Regions from separate parts of the Anoxybacillus sp. PDR2 genome, predicted to be linked through region 1. Evidence: a T-box and tRNA genes for the amino acid it is inferred to sense, from the RefSeq annotation. Region 1 holds a T-box; the other holds one or more tRNA genes.
What was found. The T-box of region 1 lies ahead of trpS (tryptophan--tRNA ligase). A T-box ahead of a tRNA ligase gene usually reads a tRNA of that ligase, here a tRNA-Trp.

Region 1 (14,229 bases):
GCCTGTTGAAAATTGATAAGAACTTCCTTGCATGGAACTAATGACATATGTAGCCATTTGTGCTAGCAAGAATGTCCAAAAGAGCGTCCAAAAAAATCTCATGATTTTCACCTCAACATTTCTTGCTTTCTTTATCTATCTTATCACAAATCGCTTTCATGGAAAATGTTCTTCTTTTTAGGCTGATACCCTTTCCATCTTTGAAGTGTTCACATATATTTCTAATGTACAGCTATGCTTTGTAGAAGGCAACAAACAGTGGTTTCATTGAGGTATAAGTGATCAGGAGAGGATGATGATTCGCTTTTCTGCGCATAACGATTATTGTTCGAAGGGCGGCAGAAAAGCAATAAAGGTAATCAATTTCTAAATGATATTGATTCATCGACAACACACCTGGGAAAGTAAAGGTGAAATAATATGACGATTCAGCAGCGTTTTTTCCAATTAGATGATCAATGGTGCATCATCCATGTACCGGAGCGCCCAAATGGGTTTGGCGTTCTTCTTCTTGGAGATGTCAATCATTATGTAACAGAAAATGCAAGCTTCTGGACCGAGCACGAAGGAAGACGGCAACTGCTAGATGATCTGCTTCAATATGGATACACCATTTTTTCTTCCCATTTGTACGGGCGGCATTGGGGAAGTGATCAGGCGCTTCGGTTGGCGAAACAACTGATCTACTATGTATTAAAAAGTGAAATTCTTAATCATCGTATTTATCTTTTAGCCGAAGGAATGGGGGCGCTTGCCGCCTTGCGACTGATGGAGGAAATATCTCCACAAATTCGGGCGGTGGCGATGTTTAGTCCATGTCTAAATTTGCGAGCACAACTGGAATACGAAAAGGAAAACAAATTTTTCTACAAACGTCTAGTAAACGATATCGCCGATGCCTATAGAGTAGACAAGACTAAAGTATATGATGTGATTCCTTGTTCTTCTTTGACTTTTTCCCATGTGCCGACGAAAATATGGCAGCTATCCGGAGTAACGCCTTATCCTTCTTCCCTTCACTGCCGTAAGTATGCAGAAATAGCAAAAGAAAAAAAGCTGCCTGTGGAAGTTTTGTATCATTTACCGGAAAAACGATATCGGTTTGCCAGAGCCATTCACCAATTCTATGAAAAGTATAATCGATTATGATGAGCTCCTCTATCGCTCTTAGGAACGATAGAGGAGTTTTTGCAGCAGAAGGATCCACGCAACGAGTTAGATAAGGAGGCTGGTGAAGCATGCTTTACAGAAGCTTTTCTAAAAATGCGCTCTACTTTCCCACTATTCATGCTATTTGAAGATGAAAACATGATTTCTGCACAAACGGTAATAATCCATTCTTTTACTAAAAATATGGCTTGCCGACTACGGCAGAAAAGCGAGGAATCAAACAATGTCAATTGGTTTTATTGGATCATCAACACACCTGTGGTTTCTGGAATAGCAACGGCCGGAGAGGTCTGGTGACTTACCTTTGCCATGTATTCGTGTGGAAAAAATAGGAACCGCATAATCGGTTCGTTTCGATCTACGTTATTTATTTTTTTAATAAATCCGTAAAAGAAGTAAACGTTTTCATGAATGGTTTGAGTTGATGGAACGAGGAGACAAGTGTATCAATGTCTTGCATAAGCTGTAGAAAATCAACCCCCTGCTGGGAAGAGGATGTTTCTGCTACGTTTGTTTGTTTTTCTTGACGAAATGGAAAGTCTCCAAACATTAGACGAGAAAAACGGTCATTTAGCTGATGGGTCGGTTGTTTTTCTTCTTCCACATGAGATCCCCCTTTCTCCTTATAAGCAATTTATGTTCAGAAAAGTAGAAATGATTAGACAGATGACATGGACCAAACATTTATATTGCGTGATTATGAAAACTTCGATAAAATTAGTACCAAGTAATAGTAATTGGTTATATAACAATAAAGGAGATGTTCTGCATGAATGCAGGTATTATCGGAATCGGCCGGTATTTGCCGGAAAAGGTAGTCACCAACCTCGATTTGGAAAAAATGATGGATACGTCTGATGAATGGATTCGGACTCGAACGGGAATTGAAGAGAGAAGAATTGCCGCTGATGATATTGACACGTCAGATATGGCTTATTTTGCTGCTGTGAAGGCTCTTGAGAACGCCCGGATCTCAGCTGCGGAACTTGATTTAATTTTAGTGGCTACAGTAACGCCGGATCGTCCATTTCCGTCAGTTGCTTGCATGCTGCAAGAAAGATTGGGGGCGACAAAAGCAGCAGCCCTAGATATTAGTGCAGCCTGCGCTGGCTTCATGTATGGAATGGTTACAGCAAAGCAATTTATTGAAAGCGGAACATATCGATATATATTAGTGATAGGAGCGGAAAAATTATCGAAAATCGTAAATTGGGAGGACCGCAATACGGCTGTTTTATTTGGTGATGGGGCAGGTGCTGTCGTGATGGGACCCGTTTCCGAAGGCCGCGGCATTGTATCCTTTGAATTAGGAGCTGACGGAACAGGAGGAAAACACCTATATCAAGACGAATATGTTATTATGAATGGTCGAGAGGTGTTCAAATTTGCGGTTCGTCAAATGGGGGAATCATGCATTCACGTACTCGAAAAAGCAGGATTGTCTAAACAGGATGTGGATTTTTTAGTTCCGCATCAAGCCAATATTCGTATTGTTGAAGCAGCTAGACAGCGCTTGGAGCTGCCGGAGGATAAAATGTCAGCAACCGTCAGAAAATATGGCAATACGTCCGCTGCTTCTATTCCAATTTCGATTGTCGAAGAACTAGAGGCTGGAAAAATCAAAGACGATGATCTAATTATCATGGTTGGTTTTGGGGGCGGCTTAACATGGGGAGCGATCGCCTTAAGATGGGGACGCTAAAATAACGATGAAAGCTCTTTGACTACAAACGGAAAGAGAGGCAAAAAGGATGGAAAAGAGAAGAGTCGTTGTCACAGGTCTGGGAGCAGTGACTCCGCTTGGAAATGATGTGGAAACAACATGGAAACGTATAATAGCAGGCGAAAATGGCGTGGGTCCGCTGACTCGTGTCAATCCAGATGATTATCCGGCAAAAGTTGCGGCAGAGGTAAAGGATTTTAATCCGGAACTTTATATGGATAAACGGGAAGCGCGTAAAATGGACCGCTTTACTCAATATGCGGTAGCATCTGCACTTATGGCTGTAAAAGATGCCAATTTAACAATCAATGAAGAAAATGCCGAGCGAGTGGGCGTATGGATTGGCTCAGGAATCGGCGGAATGGAAACATTCGAGCAGCAGTTTGAAATTTTTCAACAGCGCGGTTATCGCCGTGTAAGCCCATTTTTTGTACCGATGATGATTCCTGATATGGCGGCAGGGCAAGTATCGATTATATTAGGAGCAAAAGGAATCAACTCTTGTACAGTTACAGCATGCGCAACAGGCGCGAATTCGATTGGCGATGCGTTTAAAGTCATTCAACGCGGTGATGCGGATGTGATGGTGACAGGAGGAACCGAAGCGCCGATTACGAAAATGGCATTAGCCGGATTTTGCGCGAATACGGCTTTATCAACAAATCCTGATCCGGACAAAGCAAGCCGGCCATTCGATAAAAACCGTGATGGGTTTGTGATCGGAGAGGGCGCTGCTATTCTCGTGCTCGAAGAATTAGAACATGCACGCAAGCGGGGCGCTCGTATTTATGCGGAAATCGTTGGCTATGGATCAACGGGAGATGCTTATCACATTACAGCTCCTGCACCAGGCGGGGAAGGCGGTGTGCGGGCGATGCGCCAAGCGCTCGCTGATGCCGGAATGAAGCCAGAAGAAATCGGTTATATTAACGCTCATGGAACAAGCACCGAATATAACGATAAATATGAAACAATGGCGATAAAAGAGGTCTTTGGCGATCATGCTTATAAATTGGCAATCAGCTCAACCAAGTCGATGACCGGCCATTTATTGGGTGCCGCAGGCGCGGTTGAAGCGATGTTCTCCATCTTGACAATGATCGATGGAGTGATTCCGCCAACGATTCATTATGAAACACCGGATCCAGAGTGCGATCTTGATTATGTGCCAAATGTGGCGAGAAAGCAGGAAGTAAACGCTGTTTTAAGCAACTCTCTTGGCTTTGGCGGACATAATGCCACTCTTATTTTCAGAAAATATACGGAATAATCAACAAGGCGATCTCATAAAAAGCGGGATCGCCTTTTTTTCACCCCTTTTTCTGCTCCATCATACGATAGGAAATAAGGAAGAGAAAGGGGGAAGCGAGAAATGCCGGTTATTCATACCGACGAATGGCTCGCTACGGAACAGCCGCTGCAGCTATGCGAACGGCTAACCGATTATTTTCGAGGGGGCAACGCTCGGCATATTTATGTTCATCTTATTCATCACGGAATGCATTCGTTATCGGAGGAAGCGAAAAAGATAACAGAAACCATGAAGCGAAAGCAGCTATGGGAGCGAACGGAAAGGATCTATCATCGATTACAAAAGCGCTGGAACGGCCCGGATGTACCTGTTTTTATTTTTCCGGCAAATGAACATAACAGAAAGATGGCTCGAGATTTTAATAGTAAAGGCGGTCTTGCCTACGCTGATAAATTGTTTTTATTTTTGTTGCCGCAGCATTCATGGAAAGAAATAGAGGCCGTATTGACTCATGAATACAATCACGTTTGCCGCCTAGCAAAGCAACCGAAAAAGGAATATCCGCTGCTTGACGCCGTGATTTTAGAGGGCTTGGCAGAACAAGCAGTCGGGCAAGACGTGGGAAAAGAATATCAAGCCAAATGGACATCATACTATTCAGACGATGAATTGCGCCATTTTTGGAAGCAATATCTTGACCGCTATCAAATGATTTTTCCGTCACATCGATTATACGACCGCCTTTTATATGGACGCGGTCTGTATCCTGAGATGCTTGGATATGCGGTAGGCTACGGAATCGTATGCGCTGCCTTGCAAAAAGAGCACGACTTTTTTAAGCTGATGGAAATGCCTGCAGAGCGCATTCTGCAGCTCGCGCAATTTTAGCAATCGTCTTAAGGTCATAGTCATGAACAATGCCGCTTGCACATATATGTAGAAATAAGATGGACAAGGCGACGGAGGAAAGCGATGCGCGTATTCATTTATTTGCTCGGCTTTGGTTTTTCAGTTATAGGCGGGGTTACATCCATTGCTTATTTAAATCTCATCACACCGGAGCGAGGGTGGATCAATTACTTTCAATTTATTAGCACGAGAATGGAGTGCTATTTACTTCCAATCGGCATGATTGTCATGTGGTTCAGTCTATACTTTCCGGATCAAGAATAATGGATAAAAAAGGCTGCTGTGGAATAAAATAATCCCCCTCTGCCTATAATGATGGACAAATAGCTTTTGAAGTGAGGGGTATCTTATGTTATATCTTCATGATATTTGGGTGAATTGGTTTGAAGGCGAGGAAAATGGGTATAACGTCTGTCACTTTCATGAATGGAGAAAGGATGACCAAGTCGAATTGCTCGATCAAGTTCCGCTTTTAAAGGTATCTTCCCGTTTGTTTAATTATGTAGAAAATAGTTTGTCGGAGATACCTAAGCCACTTTTAGAAGATGTTTATCAAAAAGCATATGTGCGGAAAAACCATGAACGTCTTCAGCTTGATTATTGTTTCGTTGTAACGGATGGAAAAGGAATATTAGCGATTGACACGATCGGTTCGAGCATTCCAATTCGCAAAAGTCGGCTGATTCCAAGACAAGAGCAGCTTGTCTATGAAATGGTCGCGGACCAGCAAGAAGAAGCCTATCCGCTTCCTTCATATGAAAAAGAATATCATATTTTATCGCCTGCTCCGGAGCTGATGAACGGACTGACACGGAAGGAGCGCCAACTCAAACAGCTTTTGTTTATGGCGATGGATCAGCTTTATTCAACGAAAAATGTAGCAGAAATTCGCTATTGGTACACGGAATGGGCGCCGCATAAATATCCTTTAATTCAGCAAATGTCATTTGAAGAAGCATGGCAGCAGCTATATGAGGAAACAAAATACGATTGGTCGGAAAAGCACGTTCAACTATGCGAAAAAATGATTAAAGGACAGCCATTTTTTGAAAAGCTGTGGGAAATGGAGCAAGAGCCGCGGGTTAACTAAAGAGGTTGAATAAAAAGCAAGCCGATGTTGCGGCTTGCTTTTTTTGCTTTGTTGTTATCCTCGATTTCGTCCTAATCCCATCGCATGTTCCATTTTTTTGAGCATTTCGTTTGCTACTTGGTTCGCTTTCTCTGCCCCTTTATCAAGGATGTCATCAAGAGAGCTGCTTTCCATTAAATGATAATATTTCTCTTGAACCGGAGCGAGGGCATCCATAATCACTTGAGCTAAATCGCTTTTAAATTCTCCATAGCCTTTTCCGGCATATTGCTGTTCTAATTGTTCGATCGTTTTATTTGCTAAAATGGAATAAATATTCAATAAGTTAGTAACACCAGGCTTCGTTTCCTTGTCGTAGCGGATCGTTCCTTCAGAATCGGTTACAGCGCTCTTAATTTTCTTTTCAATGGCTTTGGCATCATCTAACAGCGTAATATATGATTTTTGATTTGGATCCGATTTACTCATTTTTTTCAATGGATCGGCCAATGACATAATTCGCGCTCCGACTTTTGGGATGCGCGCTTCAGGGATGGTGAAAATTTCCCCGTATCGTTTATTGAAGCGCTCCGCTAAGTCGCGAGTTAATTCAATGTGCTGCTTTTGATCTTCGCCAACAGGAACGATGTCTGTTTTATAAAGAAGAATATCAGCCGCCATTAACGGCGGGTATGTTAATAGACCCGCGCTCACTGCCTCTTTTCCCGCCGATTTATCTTTAAATTGCGTCATCCGTTCAAGCTCTCCAATATAGGAAAGACACTGTAAAATCCATCCGGCCTGCGCGTGAGCAGGAACTTCCGATTGCACAAATAAAGTGGCTGTGTTCGGATCAATGCCGACCGCTAAATAGAAGGCCGCCAAGCTGCGGATATTTTGACGCAGCTGTTTTGGATCTTGCGGCACGGTAATCGCGTGCTGATCGACGATACAAAAATAGCATTGATATTCGTGTTGTAGCTCAACGAACTGCCGCATGGCACCAATATAGTTTCCAAGGGTGAGAACTCCGCTTGGCTGGATGCCAGAAAAAATGGTTTTCATGAGATAGACCACTCCTTTTCCATTATTTGCCCATAAATAAAGGCCCTATCTCCCCTTAGCGAAAATTAGGGACGATAGGACCGCGTTGCCACCCTAGTTATTGCACAGAAACGTGCAATCACTCTGATCCATGCTGTATCATGCATGGCGCCTCTATAACGCAAGGCAAACGTCTGAGCCTACTCTCCAGTTCAGCCCAGATGCTCGAAAGCCCATTCCATATTGCTAGCCGCTTGTTCCCACCAACCACAAGCTCTCTGAAGGCATCACAACATGTACTCTTCTTTCTCATCGCATGCTGTTTTTTTCTTTATTCTAATGCATGAAGAACATTTGTGCAAGAAATAACCGTCGATTTTCCTATTTCTGTATTATTATATCAAGCTTATTGAAAAAATTATTTTCAAAAAATTCTCTTTCCTAAATTAAAGTGATAAATTGCTAGTATAATGAAAGGATAAATTTAAAAAAAATGAAAATGTAAACGCTTTAATTTGTTGTTTTTTCAGTTTTTTTTTGTGATTTTGTAATTTTTTTTATTTACATTTATCGAAAAAAACTATAAAATGCTAATTAGCTGAAAATAAAGTTAAAAAAACAATTTTAACAAATGGAAAATTCAGAAAAAACAAAAATATAGAATGATTTCTTTTTTAAGTATATTAATATTTTCGATCTGTAGTAGAGCAGATAAAATTTTTCCATCCAGAGTGATGGATCTAGGCTCTTGTACATACCGGCTCAAGATGCAACTGGGGTACCAAAAGTTCTGCGCTTTTACGTAGGACTTTTGACTATAAAAATTTTTTACTAGGGGGGAAATTCATTGAAGAAAAGACTATCTCTTTTGTTCAGCTTAATGCTAGTGCTTAGTCTCTTCCTTGCTGCTTGTGGTGGATTCAGCAAAAAAGATGACGCCAGCGATGATAAAGCAGGAGGCAAAAAATCAGATGTTCCGCAAGAGCTGCGTGTGAACATTAAGACTGAGCCGTTTTCTCTACATCCTGGTTTGGCGAATGACTCTGTTTCTGGTAACGTGTTGCGCCAAACATTCGAAGGGTTGACAACCATTAAAGACGGCAAACCTGAATTAGCTGCTGCAGAAAGCTACGAGGTTTCCGATGATTTAACGACTTACACATTCAAGCTGCGCGACGCAAAATGGACAAACGGTGACCCAGTGACAGCGCAAGACTTCGAATATGCTTGGAAATGGGCGCTTGATCCAAAGAATGAATCACAATACGCTTATCAGCTTTACTATATTAAAAATGGCCAAGCCTATAATGAAGGAAAGGCGAAGGCTGAGGACGTTGGCGTAAAAGCACTTGACGAGAAAACATTGCAAGTGACTCTTGAAGCTCCAACCCCTTACTTTTTAGAATTAACAGCGTTCTATACGTATTATCCAGTGAACAGCAAAGTGGCTCAGCAAAAACCAGACTGGTATAAAAATGCAGGGCCTGATTACACTTCAAACGGTCCGTTCAAAATGGTCACTTGGGAGCATAACAGCAAAATCGTTCTTGAAAAGAATGAATCCTATTGGGATGCGAAAAACGTCAAGCTTGAGAAAATCGACATGGCGATGGTCAATGACACCAATACGGAGCTTTCCATGTTTAACAACGGAGAGCTAGATTGGGCAGGAATGCCTACTGGCCAATTGCCGACAGACTCTTTGCCGCAGTTAAAGAAAGAAGGTAAATTGCACGTTCAGCCAATCGCAGGTACGTATTGGTACAAATTTAATACGGAAAAACCACCATTCAACAATGTGAATATCCGCAAGGCATTCACATATGCGATCGACCGCAAAGCGATTGTAGAAAACGTGACAAAAGGCGAGCAAATTCCAGCGATGGCTGCTGTGCCGCCAACGATGTTCCCTGAAAATGAAAAGGGATATTTCAAAGATAACGATGTCGAAAAAGCAAAAGAGTATTTACAAAAAGGTCTTCAAGAGCTTGGCTTAAAGGATGTAAAAGATTTGCCGCCAATCACTCTGTCCTATAATACGGACGACGCTCACGCTAAAATTGCTCAGGCCATTCAAGACATGTGGAAGAAAAATCTAGGCATTAATGTGAAGCTGGAAAATGCAGAATGGAACGTATACATTGACAAATTGCATTCTGGTGATTATCAAATTGGCCGCATGGGTTGGTTAGGAGACTTTAACGATCCAATCAACTTCTTGGAGCTATATCGTGATAAAGAGGGCGGCAACAACGATACAAATTGGGAAAATCCGAAGTTCAAACAATTGCTAATCGATTCACAAAAAGAGGCTGATCCAGAAAAACGTAAGCAAATGCTCAAAGATGCAGAACAAATTTTAATGGATGAGCTTCCAATCGCGCCAATCTACTTCTACACAAATACTTGGGTGCAAAAAGACAACCTAAAAGGCGTGGAAGTATCAGGCCTTGGCGATGTTCAATTCAAATGGGCATATTTTGAATAAGGTGTGAATGAGTGAAGGTATATGGGAACTGTCCCGTATACCTTCATTTCACGATGAAGCCAAATTACAAAAAAATGGAGGTGTTTGAATATGTTGCGGTATATAGGCAGACGTTTGCTCTATATGTTGCTATCACTCTTTTTAATTATTACAGCGACGTTCTTTTTAATGAGAGCTGCGCCAGGTGGACCTTTCTCTGGGGAGAAAAAGCTGCCTCCTGAAATTGAAAAAAACTTAAATGAATACTATGGGCTGGATCGCCCTTGGTACAGTCAATATTTTGACTATTTAGTTTCTGTTGCGAAATGGGATTTCGGTCCGTCCTTTAAATATAAAGGACAAACAGTGAACGATCTCATTAGCGACGGCTTTCCGGTTTCTTTTTTTCTTGGAATGGAAGCTTTGCTGATAGCAGTAAGTATCGGGATTTTGTTAGGGATTATTGCTGCGCTGAATCATAATAAATGGCAGGATTACGGAGCGATGGTTTTTGCCGTTCTCGGAATATCGGTTCCGAGCTTTATTATGGCCTCTGTTTTGCAATACTTTTTAGCGATTAAGCTGCATTTGTTCCCGGTGGCCCGATGGGAGTCATTGCAGCACACGGTTTTGCCGGCGCTTGCGCTTGCGGCGACACCGATGGCGTTCATTGCTCGCCTGACTCGTTCCAGCATGCTGGAGGTATTAAGCAATGATTATATTCGCACAGCGAAGGCAAAAGGGCTTTCAAGAGGACAAATTACGGTAAAACACGCCATTCGCAACGCTTTATTGCCTGTTGTCACCTATTTGGGACCATTGTCCGCAGGGATTTTAACGGGAAGCTTTGTCATTGAAAAAATCTTTGGTATTCCTGGATTGGGAAGCCATTTTGTATTGAGCATTTCGAATCGTGATTATACCGTGATTATGGGAGTTACAGTGTTTTACAGCATTTTACTGCTGGCATCTGTCCTGCTTGTGGATATTGCGTACGGCTTCATTGATCCTCGAATTAAGCTAGCCGGTGGAAAGAAAGGAGAGTAATCATGCAACAAATTCCAAAAGAGATGTTTCAGCCAGCGGCAGCAGAGCTGGGCGAAGCGGAAAAAATATCGAGACCGAGCCTTTCTTATTGGAAGGATGTTGCGATTCGCTTTCGCAAAAATAAATTAGCGATGTTTGGCCTAGTTTTGCTTGTACTCTTAGTCTTTATGGCGATTTTTGGACCACACATGACGAAATACGACTATGCGACAAACGACTTAATGAATACAAACCAGCCTCCATCTTCTAAGCACTGGTTTGGCACAGATGATTTAGGTCGGGATGTATTCGCGCGTACATGGTATGGTGCTAGAATTTCTTTGTTCATTGGTTTAGCTGCAGCGCTTATTGACTTATTGATCGGGGTGCTGTGGGGCGGTATTTCCGGGCTTCGCGGTGGCAGAACGGACGAAGTGATGATGCGGATTGCCGATATTTTATGGGCCGTTCCTTATTTGTTGCTCGTGATTATCTTAATGGTTGTTTTAGGCCAAGGACTAGGTACCATGATTTTAGCGATGACGATTACCGGATGGATCAATATGGCGCGCATCGTTCGCGGGCAAGTGCTTCAGCTGAAAAGCCAAGAATATGTACTTGCATCGCAAACGCTAGGTGCAAGCACATCGCGGATTATGTTTAAGCATTTAATTCCAAACGCGATGGGCCCGATTCTTGTCACATTAACCTTATCGATTCCATCTGCGATTTTTACAGAAGCATTTTTAAGTTATTTAGGTCTTGGCGTGCCGCAGCCTTTAGCGAGTTGGGGGACGATGGCTTCTGATGGAGTACAAGCCATGCAATACTATCCATGGCGGTTATTTTTCCCAGCTACTTTTATTTGCTTAACGATTTTTGCATTTAACGTAGTAGGGGACGGTTTGCGCGATGCGCTAGATCCGAGATTGCGTAAGTAAGGGGTGAAGACATGGAGAAGCTGTTAGAAGTAAAAAACTTAGAGGTTTCGTTTCAAACATATGGCGGAGAAGTTCAGGCTGTGCGCGGTGTTAGCTTTCACTTAAACAGAGGGGAAACGCTGGCGATTGTAGGGGAATCAGGATCCGGAAAAAGCGTGACTTCCCAAACCATTATGCGCCTTATTCCAACACCGCCGGGCAGAATCAAAAATGGACAAATTCTTTTTGATGGAGAGGATCTTGTTAAGAAAACAGACAAGGAAATGGAAGCGATTCGCGGAAAAGATATCGGGATGATCTTTCAAGATCCAATGACATCGTTGAATCCAACCATGAAGGTCGGACATCAGATCATGGAAGTGTTAACGAAACATTTGAAAATGGACAAATCGGCTGCAAAGGAGCGGGCGATTGAATTGTTGCGTCTTGTTGGGATTCCGATGCCGGAAAAACGCGTGACCCAATATCCGCACGAATTTTCCGGGGGAATGAGACAGCGGGCGATGATTGCTGTAGCCTTGGCCTCCAATCCGAAGCTATTGATTGCCGATGAACCAACGACAGCGTTGGATGTAACGATTCAGGCGCAAATTTTAGAGCTGATGAAAGAGCTGCAGAAGAAAACCAATACATCGATTATCTTTATTACTCATGATTTAGGGGTCGTTGCTAATGTAGCGGATCGTGTGGCCGTCATGTACGCAGGAAAAATCGTAGAAATGGGAACGGTGGATGAAGTCTTCTATGACCCGAAGCATCCTTATACATGGGGATTATTGGCGTCGATGCCGAGCTTAGATAGCGATGATAAATCGGAATTAGCGGCCATCCCAGGAACGCCGCCAGATTTGACAAACCCGCCAAAAGGCGATGCATTTGCGCCGCGCAATCCATATGCGATGAAAATCGACTTTGAGTTGGAGCCGCCGCTGTTTCAGATTTCGGATACGCACTATGCAGCGACATGGCTGCTTCATCCGGACGCGCCAAAAGTAGAGCCGCCTGAAGCGGTGAAAAAACGTTTGCGCAAGCTCTCCTCCAATTACCCTCAACCTGTTATTGTAAAGGAGAGTGAGTAAAATGGCAGAAAAGCAAAAACTGATCGAAATCAAAAATCTTAAGCAGCATTTTAACGTCGGGCATGGACAAGTAATCAAAGCAGTAGACGGTATAACGTTCGATATTTATAAAGGAGAAACGCTTGGTCTTGTGGGGGAATCTGGATGCGGGAAATCGACGACAGGAAGGACGATTATTGGCTTATATCAAGCAACGAGCGGCGAGGTGCTGCTGAATGGCGTGAGCGTTCACGGCAAAAAATCGCCTAAAGAATTAAAAATGTTAAAGCGAAAAATGCAAATGATTTTCCAAGATCCATACGCGTCGCTGAATCCGCGCATGACCGTTGCGGACATCATTGCTGAGGGCATCGATATTCACGGTCTTGCAAAAACAAAAGAGGAACGAATGAAACGGGTATACGAGCTCCTCGAGACGGTTGGCTTAAATCGAGAGCATGCGAATCGATATCCGCATGAATTTTCCGGCGGTCAGCGGCAACGGATCGGAATTGCCCGCGCTTTAGCGGTTGAACCGGAATTTATTATTGCCGATGAACCGATTTCTGCCTTAGATGTTTCGATCCAAGCGCAGGTTGTGAACTTAATGAAGAGACTACAGCGCGAAAAAGGACTGACTTACTTATTTATTGCCCATGATTTGTCGATGGTGAAATATATTAGCGATCGCATCGGTGTCATGTATTTTGGAAAAATGGTTGAATTGGCAGAGGCGGAAGAGCTGTATCGCAACCCGATTCATCCTTATACAAAAGCATTATTATCCGCGATTCCGCTGCCGGATCCGGAAACAGAACGAGTGCGCAGGAGAGCGATTTATGATCCATCACAGCACCAATATAAAGATGGAGAAAGTCTCGAATTTCGTGAAATTACGCCGGGCCATTTTGTATTATGCTCGGAGGAAGAATACAAAAAATATAAAGCCACGCATAGTTGATCTCTCGTTTCGAGAGATCTTTTTTTATAAATGGAATGGATATGAATGATTATAAAACATTTTGATTCATTTGACTATTCTAAAAATAAAAAAACATAGACTGTTGGCGACCCTTCATACTGTATCACTGGCTCCGTCCATGAATGTCTTGATTCGGTTGCATTTCTTGTCTTCCGAACGTTTTCAAGCCATTCTGATGTAAGAAACGTCACCATGAATGGAGGGATGCTTAAAATGATGGTAGACAAAGTCCATGTTGACTTTGTCTACCATCTTCTTGAGCATTATCCCGAGATTTTTTTGCCGCCAACGCGATTCCAGCCTTCTTGTGTTTTGGCTGTTTTTTGAATGTGCTCCAATCGTCTGGAGCCGCCAAATACATATTCGCCAACCCCGTTGGCAAAAACCCCCATTAGCGCCGTCATTCCAATGATGAGGACGCCAACAATCACGAAATCAATAAAATATTGGGTCATATGCCCTTCCTCCCCTTACCTGCTTATAGAATGGCCAACAATGGAAATAAGCAAGATGCCGAAACAGGGATGTTCGTTCAAGTAAACGCTTCGACCGCTTCACTTTATCATCGAATCAGCCGATAAAAAGCGA
Region 2 (14,229 bases), 210 kb from region 1:
AACATCATCGCCGCTTTGTCCCATGGAACCTCCTTTGGATGCAAGCACCCCTACTACTTTAAAAGATATTCCATCCACCTGAATATATTTTCCGACCGGATTTTCCATTCCAAACAGCGTTTGCGCAGTATTAGCTCCTAAAACAGCTATTTTTTGGCGATATTCTACATCGATATCTGACAAAAAGCGCCCTTGGCTAACTTGAGCCTCTCGCACAGTCTGGTAGGAAGCAGTCGTCCCGATCAACGATACTTGCGTAGCGGTCGTGCCATTTTTAACACTTACACGCCCTGATACAACTGGAGCGATCTCCTTCACCCCGTCCAGTTTACGAAATTTTTCGGTATCTTCTACCGTCAGTTTTACAATATCTGAATTCATCACATTGACCGTTAATAAATTGGTTCCTAATTGATTAATTTGCTCTGCTACAGCTTTACTTGATCCTTGGCCAATCGAAATTAAAACAATGACAGAAGACACGCCAATAATAATTCCAAGCATTGTTAAAAAAGAACGTAGCTTATTGCCGCGAATGCTGCGCATCGCCATTTTAATCGACTGAAGAAGCCTCAATGAAATCACCTCTGCTTTCAAATAAACGACCATCTTGAATACGTACGATGCGCTTCGCCTGTTTGGCCACTTCCCAATCATGGGTAATGATAATAATCGTATGCCCTTGTTCATTTAGTCCTTTCATAATGTTAATAATCTCTTGACTCGTTTTACTATCAAGTGCTCCCGTCGGCTCATCTGCCAGCAAAATAGGAGGATTGCCCACAAGCGCTCGCGCGATTGCCACACGCTGCTGTTGCCCGCCTGATAGTTGGCTTGGCAAATGATGAGCACGTTCTATTAATCCGACTTTTTTAAGGCATTCTTGCGCTATTTGCTGCCTTTCTTTTATTTTCATTCCTCTATACAATAGAGGGAGTTCGACATTTTCCAGCGCAGTTAGGCGCGGCAATAAGAAAAAATTTTGAAAAATAAAACCGATTTTCTCATTTCGAATGGCTGCTAGTTCATTGTCATTCAATCTGGCAATTTCTTTTCCATCAAGAAAATAGCTGCCAGCATCTGGTCGATCCAGGCATCCGATCATATTCATAAAAGTCGACTTTCCTGAACCAGAGGGTCCAACAATCGCCAGGAAATCGCCACTGTGAATCTGCAAAGAAATTCCTTGTAAGGCTTGGACCACCTCACCGCCTAGGCGGTATGTTTTCGTCATATTTTGTATTTCAATAATTGACTTGGCCATTTGCCTACTCCCCTCCTCGGTAGCTTCTGCCACCCATACCGCCTGCCCCATTCATTCGTGGCATACGGTTCATCATTCCGCCAAACTCCATTCTGTTATTCATATTTGAGCTTGTAACTGCCGTTCTCGGCAATTGAACAATCTCTCCCTCTTCTAATCCTTCAGTGATTTCTACGTAATCTTCATTATTGATCCCTGTTTTTATGATCTGTCGTCTAGTAGCTTCGCCATTTTCCGAAGAAGATGGGTCAGTGACAACAACAAACTTTTGTCCATTGATCGTATTAACAGCTTCAATCGGCACGTATAACACGTTATCCTTGCTTTCTACTAAAATACTTGCTTCTGCTGTCATGCCAACCTTCACATTGGTTGATTTATCAAGATGCACTGTCACATCAAATGTTGAAACACCATTAGAGACGGTTCCCTCATTTGCAATAGAGGTCACCTTGCCGCTGTATGTTGTATTGGGAAATGCATTGATTTTCACGCTTGCGGTCTGGCCTGCTTTTATTTTCGGAATATCTAATTCATCGATTTGTACCGTCACTTGTAAATCATCATAATTAGTAAGATGAGCAACAACTTGACCTATTGTTACTCGCTGTCCTGGCTCTACTGCTACTGATGTCACCGTTCCAGCTGCCGGCGCCGTAATTGGATCGCTGCCATCTGTAAAAGTTATCAGCTCTTGCCCTTCTGTCACTTTCTCGCCTTCAGAAACAAGGACTTCGTCTACTTCCTTGTTGGCTTTTGCTTTGAGATCTTCGCTTGTAACAGGCTGGATCGTTCCATTGCCACTTACCTTCACTTCCAACTTTCCTTTTTGCACAGAGGCTGTAGGTGTTTGCGCTACAACAGTATCTTTTTTGCCCATTGACCAAATCCAAACACCTCCGCCAATCACCACAATGGCAACAATGAATATAACTATCCATTTTTTCAATACAGACTCCTCCTTATTGAAACTATTTAAATTGGCTAGTCCTATTATGCAAATCATTTCTTAATTTTTTCTTAATAAAATGGCTTCCTTCTGAGGGAGGAGCTTGAATCTTTCACTTTCCTAGCGTTTCACTAACCCATTCTTTATGTCAGACTGATAAGACAGGAGCGCTTTATCTTACAGGATCCTATTTACACAAAAAAGCATTCGCGGCGATCGCCCGCGAATGCTTAAAACGAAAAACGATGGGAGGGTTATTTATAAAAGAAATGATCTTTAATGAACCGCCCCACTTCCACTCCGTTAAGAAGTGGGAGACTCCTCGATGGATTATGTTAAAAGGTATAAAAACAGTTGCTTTATTTCACTAATCCTGCCTCATCCACTGGCCATATCCGTAATACAGCCTTACCTACAATATCCTTCATTGGCACAAGTCCAAAATAACGGCTATCCTTGCTGACTAAACGGTTATCCCCTAACACAAAAACGTACCCTTTTGGAATGACTTTTTTATTTGTAATTTCCTGCAAAGTAAAATCTCCTGTCACAAGGCCTTCCGTCTCATTTTTCTCCTTCCATGTTTTTAAATATGGTTCATTATAGGCTTTACCATTAATGTATAAAGTATCATGCTTCATTTCAACGGTATCTCCGGGTAAGCCGATAATTCTTTTGATATACTTTTCTTTTGAATCAGGAGCATTGAATACAATGATATCAAAGTGCTTGTATCCCTCCCATTTGCTGAATTTGCTCACGATCAGGCGATTATCATTTTGCAGAGTCGGCAGCATGGACTCCCCTTTCACAATATAAGGAGCAAAAATTAGATTTCTAACTACGACTGCAATAATAACGGCAATTCCAACCGCCTTTCCCCATGATACGATCTCTTCTTTCCAATTTGACATGATCCATTCCCTCTCTTTCTTCTCTGCATTTATCCTTTTGTCGTTTCATTCCCCATATTGATCAATCTTTACAGGTCTGGCTTCTGCTGCGAATTCAGGCCACGCCATCTTCTTAAATAAACATCTATGTATGATCATCCTCACTATTCCAATTATTACTATATGAGTTTATCATATCATCGAGAGAGAGGAGCTAGCAACACCTCGATGGCCTGCTTCGTAAGAAAAGGGCAAAACATCCACCTACTGGCGAAGATCGTACAAGCCCCACTGAGGAGAGCTCGAACCAAGCCAAGTTTGGTCCTGCGCCGTCGCTGAATGAAGGAACCGCCGCAATACGGAGAGGAGCGATTCGAGCCGATGGCGCTTGAAGCTAGACAGCGCCTCACTTCTTTTAAAAAAGGCAAGATCATAAATTCTGATATGATAAAAAAACCCCTGCATCACGCAAGGGCTATACAAGTGTTTTATTTTCCTCTTTTCTAAAAAATGTGGTCATCGCGTGAAACACATCCGATTTTTGCTTGAGAATATAGTAACGAAATTTCTCATCTTTAATGTTTTTATAAGCAGACATGAGAGTCGAATGGCGATTGTACTGGTTCACCTCTCCATATCCAAACATATTGGACACCTTCATTAATTCATTCACAAGCTTTACACATCGGGCGTTATCGGAGGTGAGATTGTCTCCGTCTGAGAAATGAAACGGATAAATGTTATAGCGCGAAGGTGAATATTTAGTTTCCACCAATTCAAGCGCTTTTCTGTAGGCTGATGAACAAATGGTTCCTCCGCTCTCCCCTTTTGTGAAAAATTCCTCTTCTGTTACCACCTTCGCTTCTGTATGATGAGCGATAAAAGCAATTTCCACCGTTTCATATTTTGTACGCAAAAACCGTGTCATCCAGAAGAAAAAGCTGCGAGCCATATACTTTTCCCATAGACCCATAGAGCCACTCGTGTCCATCATCGCAAGAACAACCGCTTTCGAATCTGGCTTGACGACTTCATTCCATGTTTTAAATTTTAAATCTTCCGGATAAATCGGATAAAAGCTTGGATTTCCGCTCATCGCATTTCGCTTAAATGCGGACATCATCGTTCGTTTTTTATCAATATTTCCCATCAATCCGGTTCGGCGAATGTCGTTAAACTCAATGTGTTGAACAGTATTTTGATCTGCTTCCTTTCGTTTTAGATCCGGAAGCTCTAACTGGCTAAATAAAGCCTCTTGCAGCTCTAATAGTGAAACTTCGGCCTCATAGTAATCGTCTCCTGCTTGATCACCAGCTCCTTGCCCCTTACCTGGTCCTTTTTGTCCTTCTCCAGAACCATCACGAGCAACCACGTCACCTACTTGACTGTCCCCATCTCCTTGGCCGACATGTTTATTTTTATCGTAGTTATAACGAATTTTATACTCATCTAAAGAACGAATTGGAATTTTAATCACATCGCGACCATTTGACATAATGATGCTTTCTTCAGTAATTAAGTCAGCTAAGTTATTTTTTATCGCTTCTTTTACTTTTTCCTGATGCCTTTTTTGATCATCATGTCCTTTCCGATGGAGGGACCAGTCTTCTTTTGATACAATAAAATTTCCACTCATTGTTTCCCCTCCTAATCACATTTTTTACCCTTTCATCATATACTGGTGTTGGCGTCTACAAACATACAATAATGGCGGTTGTTTACTCTATCCTATGCAAAAACCAAAAATAATTGACAAATAATTAAGAAAATTAGTCCCCATTTCTCCGTAAGACAAGCCTAAAATCCCAATGGATGAAAAAAGCATGCCTGATGCTGAGGCATGCTAGCGATTCAATAAGCTTCCGACATAACGGAGCAAATCATTGGCAGACGTTGAATTATATCCATATTCATCGATAAGGCGGGCAACCACCTCGTTAATTCTTTTAAGTTGTTGCTCATCCGGCGTTTTTGTGGATGTTGTAATTTTTACGATGTCCTTCAAATCAGCGAATAATTTCTTTTGAATCGCTTCCCGCAATCGTTCATGGGAGTTGTAATCAAATCGTTGCCCTTTTCGCGCATATGCTGAAATACGAATTAAAATTTCTTCACGAAATGCTTTCTTTGCATTTTCCGAAATGCCAATTTGTTCCTCGATCGAACGCATGAGTTTTTCATCCGGATTCATTTCTTCTCCTGTTAACGGATCCCGCAATTTTGTTTTATTGCAATACGCTTCTACATTGTCTAGATAATTATCCATTAATGTTTTAGCGGATTCTTCGTACGAGTAGACAAATGCTTTTTGCACCTCTTGCTTTGCAATTTCATCATACTCTTTTCGCGCCAAGGAAATGAAATTTAAATATCGCTCGCGATCTTCTTTTGAAATAGATGGATGTTGGTTCAGCCCTTCTTTTAATGAACGAAGCACATCTAATGCATTAATGGATGGCACTTCCTTGCGAATAATGCATGAAGAAATGCGGTTAATCACATAACGCGGATCAATTCCGCTCATTCCTTCATCGGTATATTCCTTCTTCAATTCCTCTACATCGACTTCATTAAACCCTTCTACGGTTTCACCGTCATATAAACGCATTTTCTTCAGCAAATCAATATCTGGACGCTTTGGCTCCTTCAATCTCGTCAGAATCGTAAACATGGCTGCGACACGAAGTGTGTGCGGTGCAATATGCACATCTGCAACATCGCTTTCCCGAATCATTTTCTCATAAATTCGTTCTTCCTCAGACACCTTTAAATTATATGGAATCGGCATCACAATAATCCGTGAATGAAGCGCCTCATTCTTTTTGTTAGAGATAAAAGAGCGGTATTCCGTTTCGTTTGTGTGAGCGACAATTAATTCATCTGCGCTAATTAATGCGAATCTGCCAGCTTTGAAATTTCCTTCTTGTGTTAGTGAAAGCAAATGCCATAAAAATTTTTCATCACACTTTAACATTTCTTGAAATTCCATCATTCCGCGATTCGCTTTGTTCAATTCACCATCAAATCGATAGGCGCGAGGATCAGACTCTGAACCATACTGAGCAATCGTTGAAAAATCAATGCTTCCTGTTAAATCGGCAATATCTTGTGATTTAGGATCGGATGGACTAAATGTACCAATTCCGACGCGCTTATTTTCTGAAAAGAAAATTCTTTCGACCATTACATCTTCAATTCGACCGCCATATTCTTTTTCCACTCTCATCATGTTAAGTGGCGAAAGCTCTCCTTCAATCCGTATTCCATACTCTTTGTAAAAATCATCACGCAGGTGATGGGGGATAAGATGGAGCGGGTCCTCATGCATTGGGCAGCCTTTAATGGCGTATACAGCCCCTCGTTCTGTTAGTGAATAATCTTCCAATCCCCTCTTTAACATCGTAACAAGTGTTGACTTCCCTCCGCCGACCGGTCCCATCAATAACAAAATACGCTTCCGAACATCCAATCGTTTCGCGGCAGGGTGAAAATATTCTTCTACTAGGCGCTCAAGTGCTTCTTCTAAGCCAAACAACTGCCCACTAAAAAAATTGTATCGTTTTTTTCCATCTACTTCCTCCACCCCGGCATCTTTAATCATATTATAGACACGCGAATGAGCGGACTGGGCAACCCATGGCTTTTCCTTTAAAACCTGCAAATATTCGGCGAAGGTTCCTTCCCACTTTAATCGTTGCTCATCTTCCCTGTATCTTTCGATTTTTTTTAAAATATCCATAAAGAACCTCCTTAATACTTGATGACTAACAACGAGATTATTACAATGTATGCGAGGATGTCCTTGATCATTCACTATAAAACAAAAATTTACTTGTTCCTCTAAACAATACTTGTCCCATGGGCTATAATAGTAAGGAGAAGCGACTATTTATCACATAAGGAGGAAATTCACGATGAGAACATTACTCGTGCTCGGGGTCATCATTGCCTTTTTATCTGCCATTTTTACAGCTGGATATGACGACAAGCCAAGTGTAAAAAACTAAACAATAAAAAACGACCTCCTCATGAAGGTCGTTTTTTGTTAATATAAGCCTTTAAATCCTTGCTGCCTGAGGGCTTCATACACCAGAATGGCAGCCGTATTGGATAAGTTTAATGAACGAACTTTATCGTTCATCGGGATGCGCAAGCAACGATCCATATTGTTTTCAATCAATTCTTTTGGAAGACCGCTTGTTTCACGTCCAAATACAAAGAAATAGTCCTTTTCGCGATCGCTAAAATCAAAAGAATCGTAATGCTTTTGACCAAATTTTGTAATAAAATAAAACTCCCCATCTGGATACTGATCAAATAACTCTTGTAACGAGTCATAGTAAAAAATATTGACATACTCCCAATAATCCAATCCTGCCCGCTTTAACATTTTATCATCCGTAGAAAATCCTAACGGCCGGATCAAATGCAATACTGTGTCCGTTGCTGCGCATGTACGTGCAATATTTCCAGTATTCGCTGGAATTTCTGGTTGATACAATACTACATGTAAAGCCACGTTTACTCACCTCAGATTTGATCTTTCTCGTTTTATTATACTATCCCTTATCCTCAATATGAAAAAATTTATACTGAATACTTGGAGTGTAGGCACTCGAATCTTCATACGACCAATATCTCATCCGGCTATTCGTTGTATGAGCATTTACGAGCGGCATGCCTTTTTGGTCTTTCGCGACTACAATCGTCGAGTGGTCAAAACGTCCGTCTCCTTGAAAATCATAACAAATAATATCGCCAGGCAACAACTGCTCTGGAGAGGTAACCTCTACTGCGTTCCACCCGGTATGCGCTCCTCCCAAATACCACCGAAAGGCATGAGCGACGGTCCAGCTATAGCTCCAATTGTTATTTTGCATCCACCATCCCTTGCCGCGCTCCGGATAGCCAACCATCGGCATTCCTCCCGCGTACAAGCATTGAGAAACAAAATTTGTACAATCAACGGAAAATTTAGGGAAACGGGGATTATAGCTGTTCCACCATGTTTCTGCATATTGAACAGCCTTGATTCGATCATATACATAAGCCTTTTTTTCTCCTTTTGCCATTCGTTCAACTGTATGTTCAGGCTCTATTCTATCTAAAATCGTCAGCTTATGATCTTCCACTAATTGTTTTTGCTCAAAACAAGCGCGCCTTGGCTCTGTCATTTCCTCTATATACATCCATTCACGTTGCTTTACTAAAAATTGATAATGCACGATATAATCAAGATCGATCTTCTCCCTGAGCTTCTGTTTTCGCCAAACCGTTCCCTTTATGCTACATTTTACGATTTCCGCATCCCGTTTCTGGAATAATTGCAGTTTTCTTTCAATCATTGGATCGTCTTTGCATCTCGATAATGAAACAAAGGATTGTGCCCGTTTTCTAAGCAGCTCTTCTAACTCTTTTTTCACATTGCCCACCACTTTTTCTTTTTTATTTTACATTATGTGATGGTCGGCTGATTTTTTCCATCTTTCCTTCTATTCATCAACAACTGCAATCCTTTTTTTATTTCTCGCAATACTTCTTCATCTTTTTCAATTTGTAAGGCCTCTTCTAAAATGGGCATAACATTTTCATCACCAATTTTCCCTAATGCCCAAGCTGCTGTTCCCCGGATGACTGGCCGACTATCTTCCTTTAGCAATTTTAACAAATCAGGAATGGCTGTCCGATCTTGAAAATGAGCTAATGCCAAAATAGCATTTCTTTGAATCGGCTTTTTCCCCCTCCATGCACCCGAAAGAGTCCCAAACTTTTCTCTAAACTCTCGATTCGTCATATGGAGAAGTGGCTTAAGTAATGGCTTCACCACCTCTGGATCCGGTTCCATTTCTTCGTGAAAATGAAAGTCCTTTCCTTTGTTTTCTGGGCACACTGTTTGGCAAGTATCACATCCGTATAAACGGTTGCCAATTTTTTCACGAAATTCATCTGCGATAAAACCTTTTGTCTGCGTTAAAAAAGCAATGCACCGTTGAGCGTTGAGCTGTCCCCCTTGGACAAGCGCTCCTGTCGGGCAAGCATCGAGGCATTTTGTACATGAACCACACCGATTTTCTATAGGATTATCTGGAGGAAACGGTATATTCGTGATCATTTCTCCCAAATACACATATGATCCAAACTCTGGAGTAATAATCGCACAGTTTTTGCCGCTCCAACCGATCCCGGCTCTCTCAGCCACAGCCCGATCCGCTAATTCTCCCGTATCTACCATTGATTTAACCTTTGCATTTGGCACTCTTTCTAAAATAAACTCCTTTAGCTTTAACAGACGCTCTTGCAAAATAATATGATAATCCGTTCCCCACGACGCCCTGCAAAAAATTCCGCGTTTTTCCTCTTTTGTGCTTCGAGGCGCATTTTTCATTTTCGAAGGATAAGCAAGCGCGATAGAAATAATGGATTTCGCTTCATCCAACAGCAGAGCGGGATCGGTTCTTTTTTCAATATCCGGCTCCTCAAATCCTGATTGATATCCAAGCTGTTGCTGAAGACGAAGGCGTTCCTTTAGTTCCACAAACGGATCAGCACTTGCAAAGCCAATTTTATCAATTCCGATGGTTTGGCTGTATTGAATAATATCTTCTTTCAATTTTTTCACATCCATGCTAATCCCTCCTTTCGCTAAAATATTAAATTCATGGTAAAATGAAATTAAAAACTAGAGGTGAACATATGAACATCAATATATCACAAACACTCAAGCATATCATTCCAACATTCAAAGTAGGAGTCATCACTTACAACAATATCGTAGTAGACGATTCTCCGCAAATGTTGAAGGGAAGATTGCAGCTTTTTCAAGAATCCATTTATTTTGAATGGCACGAGAAGCCTATTATTGAAATGAAAGAAATCAATGAATGGCGGCAAATTTTTAAAGCCATTGGAACTGATCCAAGTCGATATCGTCCTTCTTCAGAAAGCTTATATCGGCGTATACAAAAACAGCAATTTATTCCTTCCATTCACTCAGCTGCCGACATCAATAACTTCTTTTCCCTTTATTATAAAATACCGATCGGAATTTATGACGCCGACCAAATAAAGGGAGATATTTCGATTGAAGTCGGTACAGAGGAAGATCAATATCAGGCGATCAATGGCCGCCATGTTCAATTAGCTAAAAAACTGATTGCCAAAGATGAGCTTGGTCCATTTGGAAGCCCTATTGTAGATTCTGAACGCACGGCCGTTACATACAGTACCAAACAAGCCATACAAATCGTATACTTATCTCCAGCAATGGAGCAAACCGAGTGTGCAAAAATGATTAGCTCCATTCAAAGCATGTTCACACAGATTCATGGAGGAGAATCGACAATGAAAATCATACAATAAACGTGCATGTAAAAACAAAAAACGCAATGCCCCGTTCTCCTAAGAAACGAAACACTGCGTTGTCCCCTATGTATGTATAAATGGAGCGGGTGATGGGAATCGAACCCACGACATCAGCTTGGAAGGCTGAGGTTTTACCACTAAACTACACCCGCATAATTATCAAATTTTTCATTACAAATTTCTAGTGTCCCGATATGCCATGCCTCTTCCTCTACCAGTTCATTCTAAGATGCTTTGTGCGTCGAGGCAACTCGTCGTCTATACAATGATGTATCGCTCGCGGCTGAGGTTTTACCATTAAACTACACCCGTGCATATACTATAATAGCAACCACAGCTAAACAAAATTGTAATTTTTTGAAGCAAAAAAAGTAAAATTTTGTCGAAGCAAATTTAAAATAAAAAACAGGTCATCCCTGTTAAAATAAATGGTGCCGATGGTGGGAGTCGAACCCACACTCCCTCACGGGAACACGATTTTGAGTCGTGCGCGTCTGCCAATTCCGCCACATCGGCAAATCACAAACATCAGAACATGATATATTATACCACAAAACAAACTATTAGTCAACTAATTAAACAACAACAATTATATTCATTACATTTGATAAAGGCGGCACCCGGATTCGAACCGGGGGTAAAGGTTTTGCAGACCTCTGCCTTACCACTTGGCTATGCCGCCATCAAAGCGGAAGACGGGACTCGAACCCGCGACCCCCACCTTGGCAAGGTGGTGTTCTACCACTGAACTACTTCCGCATTTGGCTGGGGTAGCTGGATTCGAACCAACGCATCACGGAGTCAAAGTCCGTTGCCTTACCGCTTGGCTATACCCCAATCCTCTTCATATTCAAAAGGGGCGACTAGTGGGAATCGAACCCACGAATGCCAGAGCCACAATCTGGTGCGTTAACCACTTCGCCATAGCCGCCATGCTGTAAAATGGCAGGGGCAGTAGGAATCGAACCCACACCGGAGGTTTTGGAGACCTCTGTTCTACCATTAAACTATGCCCCTAACTGGTGGAGGGGGACGGATTCGAACCGCCGAACCCACAGGGAGCGGATTTACAGTCCGCCGCGTTTGGCCACTTCGCTACCCCTCCATTACTCAAAAAAGTTAAAATGCCGACTGCAGGACTTGAACCCGCAACCTACTGATTACGATTCAGTTGCTCTACCAATTGAGCTAAGTCGGCTTCATCCATAGAACTAACCATAAAAGCATATGTGTCCTGTGCCTCTTCCTCTTCAAGATATTTCAAGATGTCCAATGCGTCGAGGCAACTCGCAGTCATTTCACCGATGCTTCGCTCGTCTCTACCAATTGAGGTAGGCCGGCTTATTTCTATGAAAAATCAGCCATGACATAAGCTTTTTTGCGCTATTCTTCTAAATTATTCACCAAAGACAGCACTTTTCTCAGCAACTCATTCGCTTTATTTACAAACATTCACACAAAAATGGTGGCTCGGGACGGAATCGAACCGCCGACACAAGGATTTTCAGTCCTTTGCTCTACCGACTGAGCTACCGAGCCATACGCATTTATGGCGGTCCCGACGGGACTCGAACCCGCGATCTCCTGCGTGACAGGCAGGCATGTTAACCACTACACTACGGGACCATTTTGTTTGGTTGCGGGGGCAGGATTTGAACCTGCGACCTTCGGGTTATGAGCCCGACGAGCTACCTGGCTGCTCCACCCCGCGATGATCATTAGCTTATTAATATTGATGGCGGAGGAGGAGGGATTCGAACCCCCGCGCGCCTCTCGACGCCTCTCGGTTTTCAAGACCGACCCCTTCAGCCAGACTTGGGTACTCCTCCAAACAATTTCAAAATGGTGGACCTTGTAGGACTCGAACCTACGACCGGACGGTTATGAGCCGTCTGCTCTAACCAGCTGAGCTAAAGGTCCAAAATTCATAATATGGCGGTGGAGGGGATCGAACCCCCGACCTCACGGGTATGAACCGTACGCTCTAGCCAGCTGAGCTACACCGCCATACGTTAAATCATGGTGGAGCCTATCGGGATCGAACCGATGACCTCCTGCGTGCAAAGCAGGCGCTCTCCCAGCTGAGCTAAGGCCCCTTCGTTCCAAATGGTCGGGAAGACAGGATTCGAACCTGCGACCCCATGGTCCCAAACCATGTGCTCTACCAAGCTGAGCTACTTCCCGTATGGCGCGCTCGAGAGGATTCGAACCCCTAACCTTCTGATCCGTAGTCAGATGCTCTATCCAATTGAGCTACGAGCGCAGATGCCGAGGGCCGGACTCGAACCGGCACGGTAGTCACCTACCGCAGGATTTTAAGTCCTGTGCGTCTGCCAATTCCGCCACCCCGGCGTGGCTGGAGCGGAAGACGGGACTCGAACCCGCGACCCCCACCTTGGCAAGGTGGTGTTCTACCACTGAACTACTTCCGCATTGGCTCCTTATTCTTTATCATGGTGCGGGTGGAGGGACTTGAACCCCCACGCCGTGAGGCGCCAGATCCTAAGTCTGGTGCGTCTGCCAATTCCGCCACACCCGCAAAAAGTGAGCCATGGAGGACTCGAACCTCCGACCCTCTGATTAAAAGTCAGATGCTCTACCTGCTGAGCTAATGGCTCCTGCTCCTATATTCTGTTATGGTGCCGGCTGCAGGACTTGAACCCGCAACCTACTGATTACAAGTCAGTTGCTCTACCAATTGAGCTAAGCCGGCGTCATCTATACTAGTTTTCATTGAAATAATGGTGGAGGATGACGGGATCGAACCGCCGACCCCTTGCTTGTAAGGCAAGTGCTCTCCCAGCTGAGCTAATCCTCCGATATGTAGCGCCTAGCAACGTCCTACTCTTGCAGGGGCGTTAGCCCCAACTACCATCGGCGCTGGAGAGCTTAACTTCCGTGTTCGGGATGGGAACGGGTGTGACCTCTCCGCCATCGTCACTAGGCTTGTTATTTCAAACAGACAAGTATTATTATAACGAGCATTTCGCCCATGTCAAGAACTTTTTAGTTCTTTCAAAACTAGATAACAGATCAGGGAAGAAAGGAGGCAGTGCTTTTCTTGGTGTCTAGCTCCCCTTTTCGTATTGGTTAAGTCCTCGATCGATTAGTATCCGTCAGCTGCACGTGTCGCCACGCTTCCACCTCGGACCTATCTACCTCGTCATCTTCGAGGGATCTTACTTGCTTATGCAATGGGAAATCTCATCTTGAGGGGGGCTTCACGCTTAGATGCTTTCAGCGCTTATCCCTTCCGCACATAGCTACCCAGCGGTGCCCTTGGCAGGACAACTGGTACACCAGCGGTGCGTCCATCCCGGTCCTCTCGTACTAAGGACAGCTCCTCTCAAATTTCCTGCGCCCGCGACGGATAGGGACCGAACTGTCTCACGACGTTCTGAACCCAGCTCGCGTACCGCTTTAATGGGCGAACAGCCCAACCCTTGGGACCGACTACAGCCCCAGGATGCGATGAGCCGACATCGAGGTGCCAAACCTCCCCGTCGATGTGGACTCTTGGGGGAGATAAGCCTGTTATCCCCGGGGTAGCTTTTATCCGTTGAGCGATGGCCCTTCCATGCGGAACCACCGGATCACTAAGCCCGACTTTCGTCCCTGCTCGACTTGTAGGTCTCGCAGTCAAGCTCCCTTCTGCCTTTACACTCTTCGAATGATTTCCAACCATTCTGAGGGAACCTTTGGGCGCCTCCGTTACTCTTTGGGAGGCGACCGCCCCAGTCAAACTGCCCACCTGACACGGT

Region 2: it has a tRNA-Trp gene. The T-box ahead of trpS (tryptophan--tRNA ligase) is inferred to sense a tRNA for this amino acid. The anticodon was not compared.

Annotation. Positions count from the first base shown of each region.
Region 1 covers NZ_CP047158.1:866,730-880,958, forward strand. Annotated here, with positions in the region: gene GRQ40_RS04185 (YjzD family protein) at 1-102, opposite strand, end outside; gene GRQ40_RS04190 (alpha/beta fold hydrolase) at 421-1,149, shown strand; gene GRQ40_RS04195 (hypothetical protein) at 1,189-1,467, shown strand; gene GRQ40_RS04200 (hypothetical protein) at 1,538-1,774, opposite strand; gene GRQ40_RS04205 (beta-ketoacyl-ACP synthase III) at 1,940-2,872, shown strand; gene fabF (beta-ketoacyl-ACP synthase II) at 2,922-4,163, shown strand; gene GRQ40_RS04215 (DUF2268 domain-containing putative Zn-dependent protease) at 4,266-5,033, shown strand; gene GRQ40_RS04220 (YuzI family membrane protein) at 5,118-5,318, shown strand; gene GRQ40_RS04225 (YjbA family protein) at 5,404-6,144, shown strand; gene trpS (tryptophan--tRNA ligase) at 6,199-7,188, opposite strand; T-box leader at 7,253-7,489, opposite strand; gene GRQ40_RS04235 (peptide ABC transporter substrate-binding protein) at 8,015-9,655, shown strand; gene GRQ40_RS04240 (ABC transporter permease) at 9,746-10,681, shown strand; gene GRQ40_RS04245 (ABC transporter permease) at 10,684-11,601, shown strand; gene GRQ40_RS04250 (ABC transporter ATP-binding protein) at 11,613-12,680, shown strand; gene GRQ40_RS04255 (ABC transporter ATP-binding protein) at 12,682-13,620, shown strand; gene GRQ40_RS04260 (hypothetical protein) at 13,905-14,096, opposite strand.
Region 2 covers NZ_CP047158.1:659,174-673,402, reverse strand. Annotated here, with positions in the region: gene GRQ40_RS03255 (ABC transporter permease) at 1-576, opposite strand, end outside; gene GRQ40_RS03250 (ABC transporter ATP-binding protein) at 554-1,264, opposite strand; gene GRQ40_RS03245 (efflux RND transporter periplasmic adaptor subunit) at 1,269-2,213, opposite strand; gene lepB (signal peptidase I) at 2,573-3,127, opposite strand; gene yhbH (sporulation protein YhbH) at 3,582-4,742, opposite strand; gene GRQ40_RS03230 (PrkA family serine protein kinase) at 4,950-6,845, opposite strand; gene trmL (tRNA (uridine(34)/cytosine(34)/5-carboxymethylaminomethyluridine(34)-2'-O)-methyltransferase TrmL) at 7,152-7,625, opposite strand; gene GRQ40_RS03220 (amidase domain-containing protein) at 7,666-8,529, opposite strand; gene queG (tRNA epoxyqueuosine(34) reductase QueG) at 8,562-9,731, opposite strand; gene GRQ40_RS03210 (B3/B4 domain-containing protein) at 9,800-10,465, shown strand; tRNA gene GRQ40_RS03205 (tRNA-Gly) at 10,547-10,620, opposite strand; tRNA gene GRQ40_RS03200 (tRNA-Leu) at 10,898-10,984, opposite strand; tRNA gene GRQ40_RS03195 (tRNA-Cys) at 11,080-11,150, opposite strand; tRNA gene GRQ40_RS03190 (tRNA-Gly) at 11,156-11,227, opposite strand; tRNA gene GRQ40_RS03185 (tRNA-Gln) at 11,231-11,305, opposite strand; tRNA gene GRQ40_RS03180 (tRNA-His) at 11,327-11,399, opposite strand; tRNA gene GRQ40_RS03175 (tRNA-Trp) at 11,412-11,485, opposite strand; tRNA gene GRQ40_RS03170 (tRNA-Tyr) at 11,489-11,573, opposite strand; tRNA gene GRQ40_RS03165 (tRNA-Thr) at 11,594-11,666, opposite strand; tRNA gene GRQ40_RS03160 (tRNA-Phe) at 11,932-12,007, opposite strand; tRNA gene GRQ40_RS03155 (tRNA-Asp) at 12,019-12,094, opposite strand; tRNA gene GRQ40_RS03150 (tRNA-Met) at 12,103-12,179, opposite strand; tRNA gene GRQ40_RS03145 (tRNA-Ser) at 12,205-12,297, opposite strand; tRNA gene GRQ40_RS03140 (tRNA-Ile) at 12,312-12,388, opposite strand; tRNA gene GRQ40_RS03135 (tRNA-Met) at 12,402-12,475, opposite strand; tRNA gene GRQ40_RS03130 (tRNA-Ala) at 12,489-12,564, opposite strand; tRNA gene GRQ40_RS03125 (tRNA-Pro) at 12,576-12,652, opposite strand; tRNA gene GRQ40_RS03120 (tRNA-Arg) at 12,655-12,731, opposite strand; tRNA gene GRQ40_RS03115 (tRNA-Leu) at 12,735-12,820, opposite strand; tRNA gene GRQ40_RS03110 (tRNA-Gly) at 12,826-12,900, opposite strand; tRNA gene GRQ40_RS03105 (tRNA-Leu) at 12,923-13,007, opposite strand; tRNA gene GRQ40_RS03100 (tRNA-Lys) at 13,014-13,086, opposite strand; tRNA gene GRQ40_RS03095 (tRNA-Thr) at 13,106-13,181, opposite strand; tRNA gene GRQ40_RS03090 (tRNA-Val) at 13,211-13,286, opposite strand; rRNA gene rrf (5S ribosomal RNA) at 13,297-13,413, opposite strand; rRNA gene GRQ40_RS03080 (23S ribosomal RNA) at 13,555-14,229, opposite strand, start outside.